DNA from 3 places in the Streptomyces sp. JLYT201 genome. Region 1 is predicted to be linked to each of the others. Evidence: riboswitches for the same ligand, from Rfam matches in the RefSeq annotation. Region 1 holds a riboswitch; each other region holds the start of a gene.
The links. Region 1 has a riboswitch for cobalamin ahead of AC5WAM_RS04935 (CoA-acylating methylmalonate-semialdehyde dehydrogenase). Riboswitches for the same ligand answer to the same signal wherever they lie in the genome.
Positions count from the first base shown of each region.

Region 1 (7,030 bases):
GAGCCGCGGCAGGTCGGCGGAGGGGACGAAGTGGTCGGCGAGGCCGCACAGGAGGGCGTCCCGCGCGCCCACGGGCTCGCCGGTGAGGGCCAGATGGGTGCCGAGTTCGCCGGGCGCGAGGCCGAGCAGATGGGTACCGCCGACGTCGGGCACGAAGCCGATGCCGGTCTCCGGCATGGCGATCCGGGAGCGCTCGGTGACGACGCGGACGCTGCCGTGGGCGGAGACGCCGACGCCGCCGCCCATCACGATGCCGTCCATGACGGCGACGTAGGGCTTGGGGTAGCGGGCGATGCGGGCGTTCAGGCGGTACTCGTCGCGCCAGAAGTCCGCGGACGCCCCGCCGCCGGTGCGCGCGTCCTCGTGGATCTGCCGGATGTCGCCGCCCGCGCACAGCCCGCGTGCGCCCGCGCCGGTGAGGACGACGGTCTCGACGGCCGGGTCCGCCGCCCAGGCGGTCAGCGCCTCGTCGACGGCGCGGACCATGGCGTGGGTCAGGGCGTTCAGGGCGCGCGGCCGGTTGAGAGTGAGGTGGCCGGCCCGGCCCTCGGTGCGGATCAGGACGGGGTCGCCGGTCATCGCAGCGCCCCCGTGAGGCCGCGGGCCACGATCAGGCGCATGATCTCGTTGGTTCCTTCCAGGATGCGGTGCACGCGCAGGTCACGGACCAGCTTCTCGATGCCGTACTCCGTCAGATAGCCGTAGCCGCCGTGGAGTTGGAGGGCGCGGTCGGCGACGGAGTGGCCGGTGTCGGTGGCGAACCGCTTGGCCATGGCGCACAGCTGCGGCGCCTGCGGGTCGCCCTGGTCGAGGGCCTGCGCGGCCTGCCGGACCAGGGCGCGGGCCGCCGCCAGCTCGGTCGCCATGTCGGCGAGCTCGAAGCGCAGCGCCTGGGCGTCCAGCAGCGGGGCGCCGAAGGCCTCCCGGTCCGCGAGGTGGACGAGGCTGCGGTCGAGGGCGCTGCGGGCGCCGCCGAGGGAGCAGGCGGCGATGCCGAGGCGGCCGCCGTTCAGGGCGTTCATGGCGATGCGGAAGCCGTTGCCCGCGCCGCCGAGCAGCCGGTCGGCGGGGACGCGCACGCCGTCGAGGACGACCTGCCGGGTGGGCTGCGCGTTCCAGCCCATCTTCTTCTCGTTCGCGCCGAAGGACAGGCCCGGGTCGTCGCGTTCGACGACGAACGCGGACACGCCGTCGGGTCCGCCGCCGCCGGTGCGGGCCATCACCACGTACACGTGCGCGGCGCCCGCGCCGGAGATGAACTGTTTGACGCCGGTGAGGACGTACGCGTCCCCGTCGCGCTCGGCGCGGGTGCTCAGCGCCGCGGCGTCCGAACCGGCCCCCGGCTCGGTGAGGCAGTAGCTGCCGAGCCGGTCCATGGAGGTCAGCGGCCCCAGCCAGCGGGCGCGCTGGGCGCGGTCGCCGTAGTGGTCGATCATCCAGGCGACCATGTTGTGGATGGACAGATAGCCCGCGACGGAGGGGCAGCCGGAGGCGAGGGCCTCGAAGACGAGGACGCCGTCGGACCGGGTCAGGCCGGAGCCGCCCGCGGCCTCGTCGACGTAGACGCCGCCGAGCCCGAGGTCCGCGGCCTTGCGCAGCACGTCGACCGGGAAGTGCTTGTCCTGGTCCCAGGTGAGGGCGTGCGGGGCGAGGTGTTCCTCGGCGAAGTCGAGGGTGGTCTCGACGAGGGCGAGCTGGTCCTCGCCGAGCAGGGTGGTGGTCGTGACGGTCATCGGGGCGCTCACGCCATCGTCGGGATCGTGAAGCTCGCGCCTTCCTTCGCCCCGGAGGGCCAGCGCGAGGTGACGGTCTTGGTGCGGGTGTAGAAGCGGATGGCGTCGGGGCCGTGCTGGTTGAGGTCGCCGAATCCGGAGCGCTTCCAGCCGCCGAAGGTGTGGTAGGCGACGGGGACCGGGATGGGGACGTTGACGCCGACCATGCCGGTGTCCACGCGCCGGGTGAAGTCGCGGGCGGTGTCGCCGTCGCGGGTGAAGAGCGCGACGCCGTTGCCGTAGGGGTGCTCGGTGGGCAGCCGCAGCGCCTCTTCGTAGTCGGCGGCCCGTACGACGGACAGGACGGGGCCGAAGATCTCCTCCTGGTAGATCCTCATGTCCGGGGTGACGCGGTCGAAGAGCGAGGCGCCCGCGAAGAAGCCGCCCTCGTGGCCGGGCAGGGTGACGTCACGGCCGTCGACGACGAGTTCGGCGCCCTCCTCGACGCCGAGGTCGACGTAGGCGCGGACGCGCTCGACGGCGTCGCGGCCGACCAGCGGCCCGAAGTCGGCCTCGGGGTCGTCGGAGCGGCCGATGCGCAGCGAACCGACGCGCTCCTTGAGGCGGGCCACCAGGGCGTCGGCGGTGGCCTCGCCGACCGGGACGGCCACGGAGATCGCCATGCAGCGCTCGCCCGCGGAGCCGTAGCCCGCGCCGATCAGCGCGTCGACGGCCCTGTCGAGGTCCGCGTCCGGCATCACGATCATGTGGTTCTTGGCGCCGCCGAAGCACTGGGCGCGCTTGCCGTGCGCGGCGGCGGTGGCGTACACGTGCGCGGCGATCGGCGTGGAGCCGACGAAGCCGAGCGCCTTGACGCGCGGGTCCTCCAGGAGCGTGTCGACGGCCTCCTTGCCGCCGTTGACGACGTTCAGGACGCCCGGCGGCAGGCCCGCTTCGAGGAACAGCTCGGCCAGACGCAGCGGGACGGAGGGGGCGCGCTCGGAGGGCTTGAGGACGAAGGCGTTGCCGCAGGCGAGCGCGGGCGCGGCCTTCCAGAGCGGAATCATCGCGGGGAAGTTGAAGGGCGTGATCCCGGCGACGACGCCGAGGGGGCGGCGCAGCGAGTGCACGTCGATGCCGGTTCCGGCGTTGTCGGTGAACTCGCCCTTGAGCAGGTGCGGGATGCCCGCGGCGAACTCCACGACCTCCAGACCGCGCTGGAGGTCGCCGTGCGCGTCGGCGACGGTCTTGCCGTGCTCGGACGACAACAGGTGCGCGAGGGCGTCGCGTTCGTCCTCGACGAGCTGGAGGAACCGCAGCAGGACGCGGGCGCGGCGCTGCGGGTTCCACTCGCCCCAGGCGGGCTGCGCCTTCGCGGCGTTCGCGATCGCCGCCTCGGTGTCCGCGCGGTGCGCGAGCGGTACGCGTGCCTGGACGTCACCGGTGTTGGGGTCGTACACGTCGGCGTGCGTTCCCGATGTTCCCGGGGTGTGCTCGCCGCCGATGAAATGGGTCAGTTCACGGACCATGGGGACCTGCTTCTCTCGTCAGGTGCGGTCCGGGGATGGCAGGGCTGGGCCGCGCGCCGCCACAGGGCACGCCGAACAGCCGTCAGGCAGCGGGGATCACCGCTCGCAGGTCCGGATCTCCAGGGTCGCGGGTGCGCACCGGGGCCATGCGTGTCTGCTCCATCCTCGTGGACAACACGGAACACCCCGCGGCCGGTATCCTGACTCCCGGATCAGCGCGCGCTCCCCCGCCTTCCCGACGGACTTCTCCGTCAGTGGCGTCGATCCTCCACGGGAACGCGCTCCCCGGTCACAGTGGCGGGACCGTGCCGGATTCACACCGGCTTCCCTGCACCGCGGGCCTTGGTCACGACGATATACTTGGACGTCCTAGTAAGTCCACGGAGGCCAACCCCTACCGCACCCCTGACACCCCCGAAGGGGCACGGGGAGCCGCGCGACCAGCCACGACGGACCTCAGGTGAACGGCCGTCGTGGCTGCTCGCGCCGCGCTCAGGCGCCGAGTTCCTCGCGTACGACTCCGGGGAGTCCGGCCACCGCGGCCGCGAGCGCGTCCCGGTCCGTCCCGGCGCCCTGCGCCACCTCGTCCGAGCCGCCGCCGCGGCCGCCGAGCAGCCGCTTGACCAGGGCGGACGCGGACAGGCCCGCCGACCGTGCCGCCTCGTTCACCGCCACGGCGAGCACCGGCCTGTCGCCGGAGAGGGTCACGGCGGCCACGCCCGGCCGCTCGGGGCGCAGCCGTCCGCGCACTTCGAGGGCCAGGGCCCGCGCGGCGCCCGCGTCGCCCTCGGCCGTCGCGGTGGCCACGTACGCGCCGCCCACCTCGACGGCCCGCCCGGCGAGCTCGGCGGCGCGCGCGGCACGGGCCGCCTGCCGCAGGCGTTCGTTCTCCCGGTCGGCGGCCTTGAGCCGGGCGAGCAACGCGGCGACGCGGTCGGGGAGTTCGGCGCGCGGCGCCTGGAGCTGCTCGGCGATGCCGGCGAGGAGGTCGCGCTCGCGCGCGAGGTAGCCGAAGCCCTCGATGCCGACCGCGGCCTCCAGGCGCCGCATGCCCGCGCCCACCGACGACTCGGCGGTCAGCGCGATGACGCCGATCTGCGCGGCGTGCTCGACGTGGGTGCCGCCGCACAGCTCGCGCGACCAGGCGCCGCCGATCTCGACCACCCGGACCCGCTCGCCGTACGTCTCGTCGAACAGCGCGAGCGCGCCGAGCTCCTTGGCCTCGGGCAGCGTCATCCAGCGCACGCCGACGGGCAGGTCGCGGCGGAGGGCGCGGTTGGCGGCCTCCTCGACCTCGCTGCGGACGGTGGCGGAGAGGCCGCCGCGCCAGGGGAAGTCGAGGCGCAGCTGGCCCGGGCGGTTGTAGGAGCCGGACTGCAGGGCGGTCGGGCCGAGGATCTCGCGCAGGGCGGCGTGCAGCACGTGGGTGCCCGAGTGGGCCTGGCGCGCGCCGAGGCGCCACTCGGGGTCGACGGCCGCGTGCACGGCGTCGCCGACGGCCACCTCCCCTGCCGCGACGCGGATCTGATGGGCCACCAGGCCGGGCAGCGGCCGCTGCACGTCGAGCACCTCGGCCTCCAGCGAGGCCCCGGTGAGCCGTCCGGCGTCGCTGTCCTGGCCACCGGACTCGGCGTAGAACGGGGTGCGGTCGAGGACGGCGGTGACGATCTCGCCGTCCCGGGCGACCGGTACGGGACCCGCGGGGCCCAGCAGCGCGAGGACGCGGGAGTCCGTCGCCAGGGTGTCCCAGGCGCGCCAGTCGGTGGGCCCGTGCGCGTCGAGGACGGCGCGCAGGGCCGAAGTGTCGGGGGCGGAGCCGGACTTGCGGGCGCGGGCGTCGGCGCGGGCCCGCTCGCGCTGCTCGCGCATGAGCGCCGTGAAGCCGTCGCGGTCGACCTCGACGCCCTGTTCGGCGGCCATTTCCAGGGTGAGGTCGATGGGGAAGCCGTAGGTGTCGTGCAGCAGGAAGGCCTGGGCGCCGGGCAGGTGGCGCCCGCCGTCGGCCTTGACCCGGGTGACCGCGGTGTCCAGGACGGTGGTGCCCTGCTTGAGGGTGGCGCGGAAGGCGTCCTCCTCGCCCTGGGCCTGGTCGGCGATGCGCGCGAAGGCGTCGGCGACCTCCGGGTAGCTCGGCGCCATCCGGTCGCGGGCGACGGCGAGCAGGTCCGCGAGCGCCGGGTCGCCGTACCCGAGCTGGCGCAGGGAGCGCACGGCGCGGCGCAGGATGCGGCGCAGCACGTAGCCGCGGCCCTCGTTGCCGGGCGCGGTGTTGTCGGCGAGCAGCATCAGGGCGGTGCGGACGTGGTCGGCGACGACGCGCAGACGGACGTCGGCGGTGGCGTCGGCGCCGTAGCGGACCCCGGCGAGCTCGGCGGCGCGGTCGAGGACGGGCCGGGTCTCGTCGGTCTCGTACAGGTTGTCGACGCCCTGGAGGAGGGTGGCCATGCGCTCCAGGCCCATGCCGGTGTCGATGTTACGGCGGGGCAGTTCGCCGAGGATCGGGAAGCCGGTCTTGCCGGTGCCCTCGCCGCGTTCGTACTGCATGAAGACGAGGTTCCAGAACTCCATGTACCGGTCCTCGTCGACGGCGGGGCCGCCCGCGCGGCCGAGGGCGGGGCCCCGGTCGTAGAACAGCTCCGAGGACGGTCCGCACGGGCCGGGCACGCCCATGTGCCAGAAGTTGTCCTCGTCGCCGCGCGCCACGATCCGCTCGTCGGGCAGCTCCGCGAGCCGCCGCCACAGGGCGCGCGCCTCGGTGTCGGAGTGGTGCACGGTGACCCAGATCCGGGCCGGGTCGAGGCCGTAGCCGCCGTCGGCGACGGGGCGGGTGCTCAGCTCCCAGGCGTAGGCGATGGCCTCCTCCTTGAAGTAGTCGCCGAAGGAGAAGTTGCCGTTCATCTGGAAGAACGAGCCGTGCCGGGTGGTCTTGCCCACCTCCTCGATGTCGAGGGTGCGCACGCACTTCTGCACGCTGGTGGCGCGCGGCCACGGCGGTGCCACCTCGCCGGTCAGATACGGCTTGAACGGCACCATGCCCGCGTTGACGAACAGGAGCGTCGGGTCGGGCGTGGGCAGCGGGGCGCTGGGCACCACGGTGTGGCCGCGCTCGGCGAAGAAGTCGAGGAAGCGGGTGCGGATGTCGGCGGTGCGCAAGGCGTGCTCCGGGCGGGGGCTCAGGGTGACAGGGGCGGGGCGGCGGCGGTGCGCGCCGGGTGGTGGGGGCCGAGGAAGACGGCGGTGCCGTGGCCGTCGGGGGCGGGGTGGGTGACCTGCCGCCAGCCGAGCCGCTCGTAGAAGCGGACGGTGGCGTCGGCCCGCACGGACGTGAGCAGCCAGCAGCGGGCGTCGGGCGCGTCGCGCGTGACCGCTTCGAGGAGCGTACGGCCGAGTCCGCGCCCGTGCGCGCCGGGCACGACGGCGAGTTCGTCGACCTCCAGGCCGCCGCACAGCCAGGCGGCGGTGCGCTCGGCGCCGAGCGCGGCGGTGACGCGCGGGTAGGAGCGGGCGTCCGGCAGCGGGGTGCTCGACGTCCAGGCCGTGGCGAAGCCGAGCACCCGCTCGCCGTCGAGGGCGACGGCGCCCGCGAAGCCGGGCCGGGCGGCGTCGGCCGCGAGGCGCGTCAGATACCCGTCGGCCTCGGCGGGCTCCGCGTGCCAGGGCGGCTCGGCGAACGCGGCGGCGTAGACGGCGCGGATGCCCTCGCGGTGGGCGAGCAGGCCGGGGCCCGCGAGGCGGTGCACGACGGCGGCCATCAGGCGGCCCTCGCGACGCGGGCGACGGGGTGCAGCG
Region 1 is NZ_CM182551.1:1,145,072-1,152,101, forward strand. It holds gene AC5WAM_RS04925 (enoyl-CoA hydratase/isomerase family protein) at 1-579, opposite strand, end outside; gene AC5WAM_RS04930 (acyl-CoA dehydrogenase family protein) at 576-1,733, opposite strand; gene AC5WAM_RS04935 (CoA-acylating methylmalonate-semialdehyde dehydrogenase) at 1,742-3,241, opposite strand; cobalamin riboswitch at 3,415-3,594, opposite strand; gene alaS (alanine--tRNA ligase) at 3,734-6,394, opposite strand; gene AC5WAM_RS04945 (GNAT family N-acetyltransferase) at 6,415-6,993, opposite strand; gene tsaD (tRNA (adenosine(37)-N6)-threonylcarbamoyltransferase complex transferase subunit TsaD) at 6,993-7,030, opposite strand, start outside.

Region 2 (7,030 bases), 5.9 Mb from region 1:
GTGGACGTCGCCGCCCTCGAACCCGCCGAACTCCTCGCCTACGCCCGCCTCTGCGGCACCGCCCTCGCCCGTGCCCACGCCCGCTCCGGCGACCGCGTGGCCATCGCCGCCTACCTGGGCTCCGCCGACACCTTCGACCGGGCCGTCGCGGCCTTCGCCGTGCGCTACGTCTCCCAGAACGCGACCGACCACAAGGCGCTGACCAGCGCGATCGAGGCCGGGGTCCTCACCGCGACCACGGCGTACTGAACCGCGTACTGAACGGCGTGCTGAAGGGGCCCGCCGCCCGGGCTGCCGTGTGACGCGCGCAACCGCGCCTCCTGGTTTCGGGCCGGTGCGGGCCCGGGGAGAGCCTCCGGCATGACCACCACCGTCAGCGTCTTCACCCTCGGCGGCACCATCTCCGCCCACTCCGGCGGCGGCTCCGCCCGCCTCACCGGCTCCCAGACCCTCGCCGCCGTCCCCGTCCCCGACGACGTCAAGACGGAGCTGCACGACTTCCGCAGGCTCCCGGGCTCCTCGCTGACCCTGGCGGACCTGGCCGCCCTCGCGGAGCGCGTGGACGAGGCCACCGCCGCGGGCCACGGCGTCGTGGTCGTCCAGGGCACCGACACCCTGGAGGAGACGGCCTTCCTGCTCGACGTGGCGTGCGCGCCGCGCGCCCCGATCGTGGTCACCGGCGCGATGCGCCGCCCCGACCTGCCGGGCGCGGACGGCCCGGCGAACCTCGCCGCCGCGCTCGCCGTCGCCGCCGACCCCCGCTGCCGGGACCTCGGCGTCCTCGTGCTCCTCGCCGACGAGATCCACGCGGCCCGGCACGCGCGCAAGGCGCACACCACCTCGCTCACCCCGTTCGTCTCGCCCGGCGCGGGTCCGCTCGGCCGCGTGGTGGAGGGCGTGCCGCGGATCCTGCTGCGCCCCCAGGAGCCCACCGTGGAGCGCCCGCTGCGGCTCGGGAACGCCGCCCGCGTGGCCCTGCTGACCCTCTCCCTCGGTGACGGCGGCGAGCTACTGGAGGCGGTGGACGACCGCTTCGACGGCCTGGTCGTGGCGGCCTTCGGCGCCGGGCACGCACCCCAGTGGCTGGTGGAACCGCTCGCGGCCCGCGCCGCCCGGATGCCCGTCGTCCTCGCCTCGCGCACCGGCGCGGGCCCGCTCCTCAGCGAGACCTACCGCGGCCCCGGCTCCGAGGCCGACCTGCTGTCCCGCGGCCTGATCTCCGCGGGCTCCCTCGACGCGCCCAAGGCCCGCCTGCTGCTCCACGCCCTCCTCGCGGACGGCGCGGACCGCCCGGCCGTCGAGAGGGCGTTCCGCCGCCTCGACGGCAGCGGTGCCTAGCCGAGCTGCTCCGGCGTCACCGTCAGCCACCGCTTGTCCGCGGTGACGGGCTGCCCCAACTCCCGCTGCCGCGCCGCGTTCTTCCGCTTCATCGCGTCCAGCTGCTTCATGGAGCTGTCCTTGCGGTTGACCCACACGCGTACGCCCCCGTGCCGCACGTCCGCCGAGTGGAAGAGCATCGGCCCGTCGCTCGACGGCGTGTCCCCGGCCACGAGGACGGGCTTCTTCCACTCGTCGATGTACGTGGAGATCGCCGCGGGCTTGCCCTGGTACCAGGTCAGCGGCGCCCACAGGTTCGGCGTCAGCTCGTAGCGGGCGAGCCGCGCCCGGTCCTCGGGCCCGAAGCGGCCCTCGGCGATCTCCTTGCGGGAGCTGGTGACGCGGCCGGTCCTCGGGTCCTTGAGCTGGAGGCCCACGCCGATGACGTTGCGCGGCTTCACCCCGTACCCGTACTTCGGGTCGGCGAGCACCATCCGCACCAGGTCCTCGCTCGCGGCGCTCACCACGTACACCTCGATCCCGTGCGCGCGCAGGGACTTGTACAGCTCCCGCATGCCGGGGGAGAACTCGGGGCGGTGGACCTCGGTCCGCGTCACCTTCCCGTTCTCGTAGTACGTCGCCGGGATCGGCCGGTCGTACGCGAGCAGCTCGTCGACGTACCCCTTGAGCTGCTTCAGCGTGAAGCCGGAGAAGATCTGCGCGGCCCACGGGTAGCAGACCTGGTCGTCGACCTCGCAGAGGCGGGTGTAGTAGCTGTAGAGGCTCTCCTTGTGCGTGGCCGTGTCCTTGAACGGGATGACCTTCAGGGACGGGTCCATCGACCTCCGGGTCAGGACGCCCTTCATCTCCAGGAACGGAAGCAGCGCCTCCTCCAGGTCGTTGCGGTACGTCGTGTTGTCCGCGTCGAAGACGGCGTACGCGCCGTTGTGCGCGTTCTCGGCGATGACCTCGCCGAGTTCGGCGGCCACCGGCTTCGGCCAGTGCGCGAGCCGGACGGGCGCGGCCGACGGGCGCGCCGTGGCCGCGTCCGCGCCCGGCCACAGCGCGCCGCCCGCGAACACCGCCGCCGCGAGCGCCCCCGCGAGTCCGAGGACCGCCCGCTTGCTCCTGCTTCGTGCTCGTACAGCCATGGTGTCCGTTCCTCGGATCCTCGGAGGTGATGCGCCGCCCCGGGCGGAGCGGCGGGACATGCTACGAGCGCGCGGGGCCGATTCCCATGATCGATGTCACGGTGCGTGGCGGGCATGGGACGCGACGCAGCGGGTAGCCGCGGCGGCGCGTGCGAGGCCGTGCCCGCCCCCCCCCGCGAAGCCGTGCCCGGCGCCCGCGAGGCCGTGCCTGGCCCGCACATGCGGTCACAATGGACGCATGGACACCGCCCGCCGCGAGTTCGTCCGCGTCCCGCTCCCGCCCGAGCAGGGCGGCAAGGTCGTGTCCGCCGTGGGCTACCGCACGAGCGGCGAGACGCCGGGCCTGCACCGCGGCCTGCCGTCGCCGTATCTGACGCTGATCTTCTCGCTCGACGGGCCCGTCGTCACCGGCTCCACGGCGGAGCGGGCCACCGGGCCCGACGCCGAGCGCACCGACATCGTCGTGGGCGGTCTGCACCAGAGCCCGGCGTACGTCGTGCAGCCCGAGCACCAGGCGGGCATCCAGCTCGCCGTGCACCCGCTCGCGGCCCGCTCGCTCCTCGGCCTCCCGGCCGCCGAGCTGACGGGACGGCTCGTCACCGACGGCACGGACGTCCTCGGCCGGATCGCCGCCGAGGTCCGCGAGCGGCTGTGCGAGGCCGACGGCTGGGACGAGCGGTTCGCCTGCCTCCACGCCTACTTGGCGCGCCGCGCCGCCGACGCCGGGCGCCTCGCCCCGGTGCGCCCCGAGGTCGCCGAGGCCTGGGCCTGGCTCGCCCGGCACCGGGGCGCGGGCACCCTGCGGGGCCTGGCCGCGCACGTCGCGCTCAGCGAGCGCCGCCTGACGGCCCTCTTCCGCGCCGAGACCGGCGTGACGCCCAAGCAGGCCGCCCGCCTGATGCGCTTCCAGCACGCGAAGGCGCGGGTCGTGCGCGCGGTCGTCGCGGGCGCGCCCGCCGACCTCGCCCGCGTCGCCGCCGACTGCGGCTACTACGACCACTCCCACCTGGTGCGCGACTTCCGCCAGTACACGGGCGCGAGCCCGACCGCCTGGCTGGCCGAGGAGTGCCGGAATATCCAAGCCGGGGGACACCGCGACGGCGAAGACTGAGAGGCATGAACACCACCGAAGCGGTACAGAGCACTCAGAACACCCCGAACCTCCGCGCCCCCGACGTCTGGCCCGCCTTCCAGGCCCACGACGCCCCCGCCCTCATCGACTTCCTCGTCACCACCGTCGGCTTCCTGCGCACCGCCGTGTACGAGGACGGCGGCCGCGTCGCCCACGCCCAGCTCGACTGGCCCGAGGGCGGCGGCGTCATGCTCGGCTCGTACGACCCGGAGTCGGCCGAGTGGTGCCTCAAGCCGGGGACGTTCGGTGCGTACGTCGTCACGGATCACGTCGACGCCCTCCACCGCCGCCTCAAGGAGGCGGGCGTGAAGGTCATCCGCGAGATCGAGGACCAGCCGTACGGCAGCCGCGAGTTCGCCGTCGCGGACCCGGAGGGCAACAAGTGGTCCTTCGGCACCTACCGCGGCGAACCGCGCCCCGAGCAGGGGTGACGTCCGCCCGGCCCGCGGCGGGGTGATAGCTTGCGCACGCCAGTCGCGCCCGCACCAGGGCCAGGGAATCCGGTGGGAATCCGGAACTGACGCGCAGCGGTGAGGGGGACGGGCGGGACCAGCGGCCACTGGATGTCACCGGACATCCGGGAAGGCGGCCCCGCCCGGACGAACCCGAGTCCGAAGACCTGCTGGCACCGCCGACCGCGCGCCGGGCGGCGGGGTTTCGCAGACCAGGCTCCGCGCATGAGCCATGAGACCCGGGAAGTCCTGTGCCCCCTCTCGCCCCTCGCGCACGCCGCGCGCCCGCCCGTCCCCGCAGCGCCGCCCCCGGCGCCCGCACCGCCCCCGGGGCGCGCCTGACCGCGCTGCTCGCGGCGGGCGGCCTGCTCCTGCTCACCGCCTGCGGCGGCGGCTCCGCGAAGCGCCAGGACGAGGGGGCCAAGGCCGCGGGCTACCCGGTGACGGTCACCTCCTGCGGCAAGAAGGCCGAGGTCACGGCCCCGCCGAAGCGGGCGGTCTCCCTCGACCAGGGCTCCACGGAGATCCTGCTCTCCCTCGGCCTCGCCGACCGCATGGCCGGCACCGGCACCTGGACCGACCCGGTCCTGCCCCGCCTGAAGAAGCAGAACGCGAAGGTCGAGCGCCTCGCCGACCGCTACCCGTCCCTGGAGAAGGTCCTCTCCAAGGAGCCGGACTTCGTCAGCGCGTCGTTCCTCTACACCGTCGGCAAGGGCGGCGTCGCCGACCGCGCCAAGTTCACCGAGCTCGGCGTCCCCGTCTACGTCTCGCCCACCGACTGCGCGGGCAAGGACAACGGCGGCGACGGCGACGGCACCCGCACCAAGACGCTCACCATGGACACCGTCTACGGCGAGATCCGCGACCTGGCCCGGGTCTTCCACGTCCAGGCGCGCGGCGAGCGCCTCGTCGCGGACCTCAAGTCCCGCGTGACCAGGGCGAAGCAGACGCTCAAGGCGTCCGACGCGTCCGTCCTGTACTGGTTCTCCGACTCCAAGGCGCCCTACATCGCGGGCTGCTGCGGCGCGCCCGGCGTCATCACCCGCGCCCTCGGCGTCCGCAACGTCTTCGCCGACACGCGCGCCGAGTGGCCCCAGATCAACTGGGAGACCGTGGCCGACCGCGACCCGGACGTCCTCGTCATCGGCGACCTCACCCGCAAGGCCCAGTCGGCCGAGAGCGCCCGCCAGAAGATCAGGTTCCTGGAGTCCAACCCCGTCACCAGGAACCTCACGGCCGTGAAGAAGAAGCGGTACGTGCTGCTCAGCGGCCAGGCCCTCAACCCGACGATCCGCACGGTCGACGGCATCGAGCAAGTCGCGGCGGGGCTGCGCGCGTTCGGCCTGGCCCGGTGAGCACGGCCGCACGCGAGCGGGCCCGCGGCGGCCCGCGCCTCCGGTCCGGCGCCTGGCGCGCGGCCCTGCTGTGGGCGGCGGGCCTGGTGGCGCTCCCGCTCTCGGTGGCCGTCGCCGTCACCATCGGCCCGGCCGACATCTCCGTACCGGACGTCTGGGCGGCGGTGGCTGCCCACCTCGGCTGGGGCGAGGCCGAGCTCACCCCGCTGCGCGACGGCATCGTGTGGAACCTGCGCATGCCGCGCACCCTGCTCGCGGGCGTCTGCGGGGCGGGCCTCGCCGTGTGCGGCGCGGTCCTCCAGTCGCTGCTGCGCAATCCGCTCGCCGACCCCTTCGTCCTCGGCGTGTCCTCCGGGGCGTCCACGGGCGCGGTGGCGGTGGTGGTCCTCGGGGTCGGCGGGGGAGCGGTGTCGGTCTCCGGCGGGGCCTTCGCCGGAGCCCTGTGCGCGTTCGGCTTCGTGCTGCTCCTCAGCCAGGCCCTGGGCGCCACGACGGACCGCGTGGTCCTGTCCGGGGTGGCGGCCATGCAGCTCTTCTCCTCCCTCACTTCCTTCGTCATCCTGACGGCCGCGGACGCGGAGACGACGCGCGGCGTCCTGTTCTGGCTGCTCGGCTCGTTGAGCGGCGCGGACTGGACGGACGTGGCGGTGTGCGCGGCGGTCCTCGCCGTGGCCCTGGTGATCTGTCTGTCCCAGGCCCACACCCTCGACGCGTTCGCCTTCGGCCAGGACGCGGCGGCCGCCCTGGGCGTGCACGTCACCCGGGTCCGGCTGCTCCTGCTGTGCACCACGGCCCTGCTCACGGCGGCCCTGGTCAGCGCGGCCGGGGCCATCGGCTTCGTCGGCCTGACCCTGCCCCACGCGGCCCGCGTGCTCGTCGGCCCGCGCCACGCCCGCCTGCTGCCGGTGACGGCCCTGACCGGCGCGGTGTTCCTCATCTGGGTGGACACCCTGGCCCGTACGCTCCTGGACCCGCAGGAGGTGCCGGTCGGCGTGGTCACGTCGCTGATCGGCGTCCCCGCGTTCGTGGCGGTCCTCTACCGCACGAGGAGGGTCGGATGAGCGCGGCGCGGTCCCGTGCGGAGCCTTCGGCAGGCACTCCGGCGGAGCCTGAGGCGGGGCTTCCCGCTCAGGAGGGCGCGGGCCTCAGCGCGGACCGGGTCTCCCGGGCCGCGGGCGGGCGCCTCATCGTCGACGGCGTCACCCTCGCCCCGCGCCCGGGCACGGTGGTCGGCCTCCTGGGCCCCAACGGCTCCGGGAAGTCCACGCTCCTGCGCCTCCTCGCGGGCGTCCTGGCCCCCACCGCCGGGGCGGTCACCCTCGACGGCGAGCCGCTGCGCGACCTGGGCCGCCGCGCGGTCGCCCGCCGTCTCGCCCTGGTGGAGCAACAGGCGGACACCCAGGTCGACCTGACGGTGCGGGACGTCGTACGCCTGGGCCGGGTGCCGCACCGCCGCGCCTGGGTGCCGTCGACGGCCGAGGACGAGCGGGCCGTCGCCGATGCCCTGGCCCGCACGGGCCTGTCCGACCGCGCGGACCAGCCCTGGCACACCCTCTCCGGCGGCGAACGCCAGCGCTCCCACATCGCCCGGGCCCTGGCCCAGGCCCCCCGCGAGCTCCTCCT
Region 2 is NZ_CM182551.1:7,061,996-7,069,025, forward strand. It holds gene AC5WAM_RS29830 (DUF2252 domain-containing protein) at 1-249, shown strand, start outside; gene AC5WAM_RS29835 (asparaginase domain-containing protein) at 361-1,338, shown strand; gene AC5WAM_RS29840 (HAD family hydrolase) at 1,335-2,468, opposite strand; gene AC5WAM_RS29845 (helix-turn-helix domain-containing protein) at 2,707-3,579, shown strand; gene AC5WAM_RS29850 (VOC family protein) at 3,585-4,031, shown strand; cobalamin riboswitch at 4,055-4,241, shown strand; gene AC5WAM_RS29855 (ABC transporter substrate-binding protein) at 4,391-5,407, shown strand; gene AC5WAM_RS29860 (FecCD family ABC transporter permease) at 5,404-6,468, shown strand; gene AC5WAM_RS29865 (ABC transporter ATP-binding protein) at 6,465-7,030, shown strand, end outside.
Region 2: it holds a riboswitch for cobalamin, as region 1 does, so the genes downstream of both, AC5WAM_RS29855 (ABC transporter substrate-binding protein) here and AC5WAM_RS04935 (CoA-acylating methylmalonate-semialdehyde dehydrogenase) in region 1, are expected to answer to the same signal.

Region 3 (7,030 bases), 2.5 Mb from region 1:
ACGCTGGCCGTCCTCGGGGTCTTCCTGCTCATGGCCCTGCCGTCACTGATCGGCCACGCCCACGACCGCCGGATCGACCGGGCGCTGCGGGAGGCCGGGCGCGGGCCCGGGCCGCGGGATCAGAACTCGTCGTCGAAGGAGACCGAGCCCTCCACGGCGACCTGGTACGCGGACGGGCGCCGCTCGAAGAAGTTGGTCAGCTCCTGAACGCCCTGGAGCTCCATGAACGAGAACGGGTTCTCGGAGCCGTACACCGGCGCGAAGCCCAGGCGCGTCAGGCGCTGGTCGGCGACGCACTCCAGGTACTCGCGCATCGAATCGGTGTTCATGCCGGGCAGGCCCTCACCGCACAGGTCGCGCGCGAACTGCAGCTCGGCGTCGACCGCCTCCTTCAGCATGTCCGTGACCTGCTGCTGCAGCGCGTCGTCGAAGAGCTCGGGCTCCTCCTTGCGGACGGTGTCCACGACCTCGAAGGCGAAGGACATGTGCATCGTCTCGTCGCGGAACACCCAGTTGGTGCCGGTCGCGAGGCCGTGCAGCAGACCGCGGCTGCGCAGCCAGTAGACGTAGGCGAAGGCGCCGTAGAAGAACAGGCCCTCGATGCACGCCGCGAAGCAGATCAGGTTCAGCAGGAAGCGGCGGCGGTCGGCCTGGGACTCCAGGCGGTCCAGCTTCTCCACCGAGTCCATCCACTTGAAGCAGAACTCGGCCTTCTCGCGGATGGAGGGGATGTTCTCCACGGCCGCGAAGGCGGCGGCGCGGTCCTCCGGGTCCGGCAGATAGGTGTCGAGCAGCGTCAGATAGAACTGGACGTGCACGGCCTCCTCGAACAGCTGCCGGCTCAGATAGAGCCGCGCCTCGGGGGAGTTGATGTGCTTGTAGAGGGTGAGCACGAGGTTGTTCGCCACGATCGAGTCGCCGGTCGCGAAGAACGCGACCAGGCGGCCGATCAGGTGCTGCTCCTCGGGCGTCAGCTTGGCGAGGTCGGCCACGTCCGAGTGGAGGTCGACCTCCTCCACGGTCCAGGTGTTCTTGATCGCGTCCCGGTAGCGCTCGTAGAAGTCCGGGTAGCGCATCGGGCGGAGCGTCAGCTCGAAGCCCGGGTCGAGCAGGTTCTTCTCACCCGTCGTCGTGGTGTGCTGTTCCGACTGGGACATTACTGGCAGGCCTCGCAGGACTCGGGGTTTTCCAGGGAGCAGGCGATCGCCTCGGGGTCGCTCACCTGCTGGGGGACGGGGGCGGCCGCGGCGGCGGAGCCCCCGGCGGCGCGGGCGATGCGCGTCGCGGGGCGCGAGCGCAGGTAGTACGTGGTCTTGAGGCCCTGCTGCCAGGCGTAGGCGTACATCGAGGAGAGCTTGCCGATGGTCGGCGTCTCCAGGAACAGGTTCAGGGACTGCGACTGGTCGAGGTACGGCGTGCGCGCGGCGGCCATGTCGATCAGTCCGCGCTGCGGGATCTCCCAGGCCGTGCGGTACAGGTTCCGCACGTCGGCGGGCACCCAGGTGAAGCCCTGCACCGAGCCGTTGGACTCGCGCAGCGCCTCACGGGTCTGCGCGTCCCAGACGCCGAGCTTCTTGAGGTCCTGCACCAGGTAGGAGTTCACCTGGAGGAACTCGCCGGACAGCGTCTCGCGCTTGAAGAGGTTGGAGACCTGCGGCTCGATGCACTCGTAGACGCCCGCGATGGACGCGATGGTGGCCGTCGGGGCGATGGCGAGGAGCAGCGAGTTGCGCATGCCGACCTTGCCGATGCGGGCCCGCAGGGCCTCCCAGCGCTCGGGCCAGGCCCGCTCCGTCTCGTAGTGGTCGGGGTGCAGGACGCCGCGCGCCGTGCGGGTCTTCTCCCAGGCGGGCAGCGGCCCGTGGCGCTCGGCGAGGTCCGCGGACGCCTCGTACGCGGCGAGCATGATCCGCTCGGCGATCCGCGTGGACAGCGCCTTGGCCTCGGGGGAGTCGAAGGGCAGCCGCAGCTGGAAGAAGACGTCCTGCAGGCCCATGGCGCCGAGGCCCACCGGGCGCCACTTGGCGTTGGACTTCCCGGCCTGCTCGGTCGGGTAGAAGTTGATGTCGACGACGCGGTCGAGGAACGTCACGGCGGTGCGGACGGTGGCGTCCAGGCGCTCCCAGTCGATGTCGCCGTCCGCCACGAAGGCCCCGAGGTTCACCGAGCCGAGGTTGCACACGGCCGTCTCGCCGTCGTCCGTGACCTCCAGGATCTCCGTGCACAGATTGGAGGAGTGCACGGTGTGGCCGGGCTCGGCGGTCTGGTTGGCGGTGCGGTTGGAGGCGTCCTTGAAGGTCATCCAGCCGTTGCCGGTCTGCGCGAGGGTGCGCATCATGCGGCCGTACAGATCGCGGGCGGGCATGGTCTTCTGCGCCAGGCCCTTGGCCTCGGCCGCGCGGTAGGCCGTGTCGAACTCCTCGCCCCACAGGTCGACGAGCTCGGGCACGTCGGCGGGGGAGAACAGCGACCACTCCTGGTCGGCGGCGACCCGGCGCATGAACTCGTCCGGGATCCAGTGCGCCAGGTTCAGGTTGTGGGTGCGCCGGGCGTCCTCGCCGGTGTTGTCCCGCAGCTCCAGGAACTCCTCGATGTCGGAGTGCCAGGTCTCCAGGTAGACGGCGGCGGCGCCCTTGCGGCGGCCGCCCTGGTTCACGGCGGCGACGGAGGCGTCGAGCGTCTTCAGGAACGGCACGATGCCGTTCGAGTGGCCGTTCGTGCCGCGGATCAGCGAACCGCGCGAGCGGATGCGGGAGTACGACAGACCGATGCCGCCCGCGTGCTTCGACAGACGCGCCACCTGGTGGTAGCGGTCGTAGATGGAGTCCAGCTCGTCGAGCGGCGAGTCGAGCAGGTAGCAGCTCGACATCTGCGGGTGGCGGGTGCCGGAGTTGAAGAGCGTCGGCGACGACGGCAGGTAGTCGAGGCGGCTCATCAGGCCGTACAGCGCGGCGACCTCGTCGAGGGCGTGAGCGGAGTCGTCCTCGGCGAGACCGGCGGCCACGCGCAGCATGAAGTGCTGCGGCGTCTCGATGACCTTGCGGGTGATCGGGTGGCGCAGCAGATAGCGGCTGTGCAGCGTGCGCAGGCCGAAGTAGCCGAAGCGGCGGTCGGCGCCGTCGGCGAGCGCGGCCTCCACGAGGGCGTCCAGACGGGTGCCGTGCAGGGCCGCGAAGGCGGCGGTGCGGTCGGCGATCAGGCCCTCGCGGTGGCCCACCGCGACGGACTCGGAGAACGACGTGACGCCCTGCGAGGCGGCCTCCTCGCGAATGCCGATGCTCAGGAGCCGGGCGGCGAGCCGGGAGTACGCGGGGTCCTCGGAGATGAGCCCGGCGGCCGCCTCGGTGGCGAGCTCCCGCAACTCCGCCTCGTCGGCCTTCGCCGAGCGACCGCGCAGCGCGGCCGCGGCGACGCGTCCGGGGTCGGCGTCGGGAAGGTCGGCGGTGAGGTCGGTCAGGGTGCGCAGCAGGGCGGCGCCGGGCCCGTCGGTGGACGGGGCGGACTGCTCGGCGTGCTGCTGACCGGCTTCGGCCTGCGCTGACGCGGGCTCGGCGGGCGCGATGGTCACGTGGTGCTCTCCCTCGCTCGGCTCTGGGCATCGAGGCAGGCGAAGGCACACGGGCGCGACCGCGCGAGGCGGTACGTACGCCGCGTCCACCAGCCCATGTCCACGAGGCCCGGACGTCTGCACCCGGACCGGGCGGCACGGGTGCGCTGTCGGCAGGTCCTCGGACTTTGTGGGTACGCAAATGCGCACACGTACACCGTTGCGGGACAGTTCCGGACTTCCACCGGATTCCCCTGCGGCGACAGCGAGGACGAGCATACATCTTGTGCCGGGTTTCGGTGGTGCCCCTAGATGTTGTGTCGGAGGTGACCGCTCCCTCACGGGGTGTGGTCGCTCCTCGGCCCGTCAGAGCGTCAACTCGTAGGAGAGGAGCCCCAGACCGGGGACCGGCTCCCAGTCCCGGCGCGGGGCGCGGACGAAGCCGAGCCGCTCGTAGAGCCGCTGGGCCGCGAGCATCGTCGGCTGGGTGGACAGCACGACCGCGGCGCGCCCCGCGGTCCGGGCGCGTTCGACGCAGGCGCGCACCAGGGCCTCGCCCGCGCCCCGGCCGCGCGCCGCGCGCGCGACGGCGAGCATGCGCACCTCCGCCTCGTCCGCGCGCGCGATGTCGGCCATGGGTCCGGCCGCGGGCACGAACGTCACGCCCCCGAGCAGCCGCTCGCCCGCCACCGCGACGAGCACCTCGGCGGCCTCGGCCCGCCCGGCGACATCGCGCAGGTGGTCGCGGTAGCCGCCCTCCTCGGCGCCGAACTCCAGGAAGCCGTCGCGCAGATACGCCTCGACGGTGAGCTCGCCCAGGGCCGCGTACTCGGCGGGCCGCACCCGCCTGATGACCATGTCCATGCGCGGCAGTGTGCCGGAGCGGCGTGCGGGGGGCCGAGGGGGTGCCCGATGGCGTGTCGGCCGGAGCCCCGGGCGGGGTGCCCGGGGGCGTGTCAGCCGGAGCCCCGGGTGGGGTGCCCGGTGCCGTCTCGGCCGGAGCCCCGGGCGGGGCGCCGGTGGGTCAGCCGCCCGCGCCCGGCGGGTCCTGCGGGGCGCCGTCGCCGTTCGGCGGCAGGTCGCCGCGCTCCACGGGGCGGCCCGTGTCGCCGCCGTCCGTGGGCAGGCCCTCGGGGTCGGCCGTCTCGGGCAGGGTCGCGTCGAGTTCGCGGTCGTCGGCGCGGTGGGCGGCCTCGGCGGCGGCGCGCAGCACCTCGCGGCTCACCGCGTCGCGGTCGGCGGCGAGCTGGATGCGCAGCCCGTTCTCCGTGCGGACGTACTCGTGCCGGGAGCCCGTGCGGCGGTACCAGCCCTTGCCGTCCTTCTCGCAGCGCGTGGCGGCGGGCGGGACCGTGCGGCAGTTCCCGTCGGTGACGGTGCCCCGGTCGACGGAGAGCGTGAGCTGCGCGCCGCCCTCGTCCCGTACGTAGGTGGACTGGAAGCCGTAGTCGCCGATCACGCCCACCGACTGGCGGGCCAGCTCGAAGCCGTCGGCCTCCGTCACGTAGACGTGCTCCACGACCGTCTGCGCCGCCTCGGCGCGGGCCTTCAGCTCGGCGCGGTCCGGCGGTGCCGCGCTGTCGAGGCTGTCCGAGCCGCAGCCGGTGAGGGCGAGCGGCGCGAGGAGCAGGGCCGGGAGGAGGCGGCGGGAACGTCTCATGCGCACATCCTTTCGCATGCGTCCGCCGCCGTGCCCCGCCCGGCCCTGTGGGTCCGTAGCGCCTCGGCTCAGTGGCCCGCCCCCACCTTGGGCAGCTCGACGGCCACGCCCTGGTCGCCGGCGTCCGCCGTGTAGTCCTCGGGGGAGGTCTCGTCGACGCCGTCGGGGGCCTTGATCGCCTTCAGGACGAAGGTGAGGACGACCGTCACGACCACGTTCAGGACGAACGCCGTCAGGCCGATGTAGCCGATCTCGCCGATGCCGGGGATCTCCTTGGAGGACCCGCCGAAGTGCGCTTGCGTCGGCGAGGCGACGCCGTAGGCGGCCACCGTGCCGTAGACCATGCCGGCCGCCCACCCGGCGAGCAGCGCCCACCGGTGGAACCACCGCGTGAACAGGCCGCCGACGAGTGCGGGCATGGTCTGCAGGATCCAGATGCCGCCCAGGAGCTGGAAGTTGATGGCGACGGTCTTGTCCATGGTGAGCACGAAGGCGAGGGCGCCCACCTTCACCAGGAGCGAGACCAGCTTGGAGACCTTGGTCTCCTGCTCGGGCGTCGCGTCGGGCTTGAGGAAGTCCTTGTAGATGTTGCGGGTGAAGAGGTTCGCGGCCGCGATGGACATGATGGCGGCGGGCACGAGCGCGCCGATGCCGATGGCCGCGAAGGCCACGCCGGTGAACCAGTCGGGGAACATGTCCTCGAACAGCTGCGGGATCGCCAGCTGCCCGTTGTCGACCTTCACCCCGGCCGCGATCGCCATGAACCCGAGCAGCGCGAGCAGGCCCAGCATCAGCGAGTACAGCGGCAGGATGGTGGTGTTGCGGCGGATCACGTCCCGGCTGCGCGAGGACAGCGTCGCGGTGATCGAGTGCGGGTACATGAAGAGCGCGAGCGCCGAGCCGAGCGCCAGGGTCGCGTACGTCCAGGTCCCCGCGTCCCCGGGCACGAGCGCGCCGACGGGCTTGCCGGTCGCCTCGTTGGTCGCCGAGAACTTCTCGCTCGCCGCGTGGAAGACGTCGTCGAACCCGCCGAGTTTGATCGGGATGTAGATGATGGCCACCACGATCACGATGTAGATCAGGGTGTCCTTCACGAACGCGATCAGCGCCGGGGCCCTCAGGCCCGAGGAGTAGGTGTACGCGGCGAGCACGCCGAAGGCGATGAGCAGCGGCAGGTCCTTGACGAACCAGTTGGTGTCGTCGCCGCCGCCGACGCCCATCACGTCCAGGACGGCCTGGATGCCGACGAGTTGGAGCGCGATGTAGGGCATCGTCGCGAGGATGCCGGTGACGGCCACCGCGAGCGAGAGCCCCTTGGAGCCGAAGCGCCCGCGCACGAAGTCGGACGTGGTCACATAGCCGTGCTTGTGCGAGACCGACCAGAGCCGGGGCAGGAAGGTGAAGATCAGCGGATAGACGAGGATGGTGTACGGCACCGCGAAGAACCCGGCGGCGCCGGCCGCGTAGATCGCCGCGGGCACGGCCACGAAGGTGTACGCCGTGTAGAGGTCGCCGCCGAGCAGGAACCACGTCACCCAGGTGCCGAACGACCGGCCGCCGAGGCCCCATTCGTCGAGGCTGTCGCTCTCGGCCCGGCGCCAGCGGGCGGCGAGGAAGCCCATGACGGTGACCGCGAGGAAGAAGAAGATGAAGACGGCGAGCGCGACGCCGTTCACGCCGTCGTTCATGACCGCGCACCCCCCTGGCCGCGGGCGGCCCTGCGGGCGCGCTGCTCACGCTGCCACAGCTGATAGGCGATCATCGTGAGCGCGGTCGAGATCAGCACCCACAGCATCTGGTACCAGTAGAAGAACGGGATGCCG
Region 3 is NZ_CM182551.1:3,601,271-3,608,300, reverse strand. It holds gene AC5WAM_RS14410 (hypothetical protein) at 1-207, shown strand, start outside; gene AC5WAM_RS14405 (ribonucleotide-diphosphate reductase subunit beta) at 120-1,157, opposite strand; gene AC5WAM_RS14400 (ribonucleoside-diphosphate reductase subunit alpha) at 1,157-3,568, opposite strand; adenosylcobalamin-variant (AdoCbl-variant) riboswitch at 3,715-3,813, opposite strand; gene AC5WAM_RS14395 (GNAT family N-acetyltransferase) at 3,914-4,411, opposite strand; gene AC5WAM_RS14390 (hypothetical protein) at 4,572-5,207, opposite strand; gene mctP (monocarboxylate uptake permease MctP) at 5,276-6,895, opposite strand; gene AC5WAM_RS14380 (DUF3311 domain-containing protein) at 6,892-7,030, opposite strand, start outside.
Region 3: it holds a riboswitch for cobalamin, as region 1 does, so the genes downstream of both, AC5WAM_RS14400 (ribonucleoside-diphosphate reductase subunit alpha) here and AC5WAM_RS04935 (CoA-acylating methylmalonate-semialdehyde dehydrogenase) in region 1, are expected to answer to the same signal.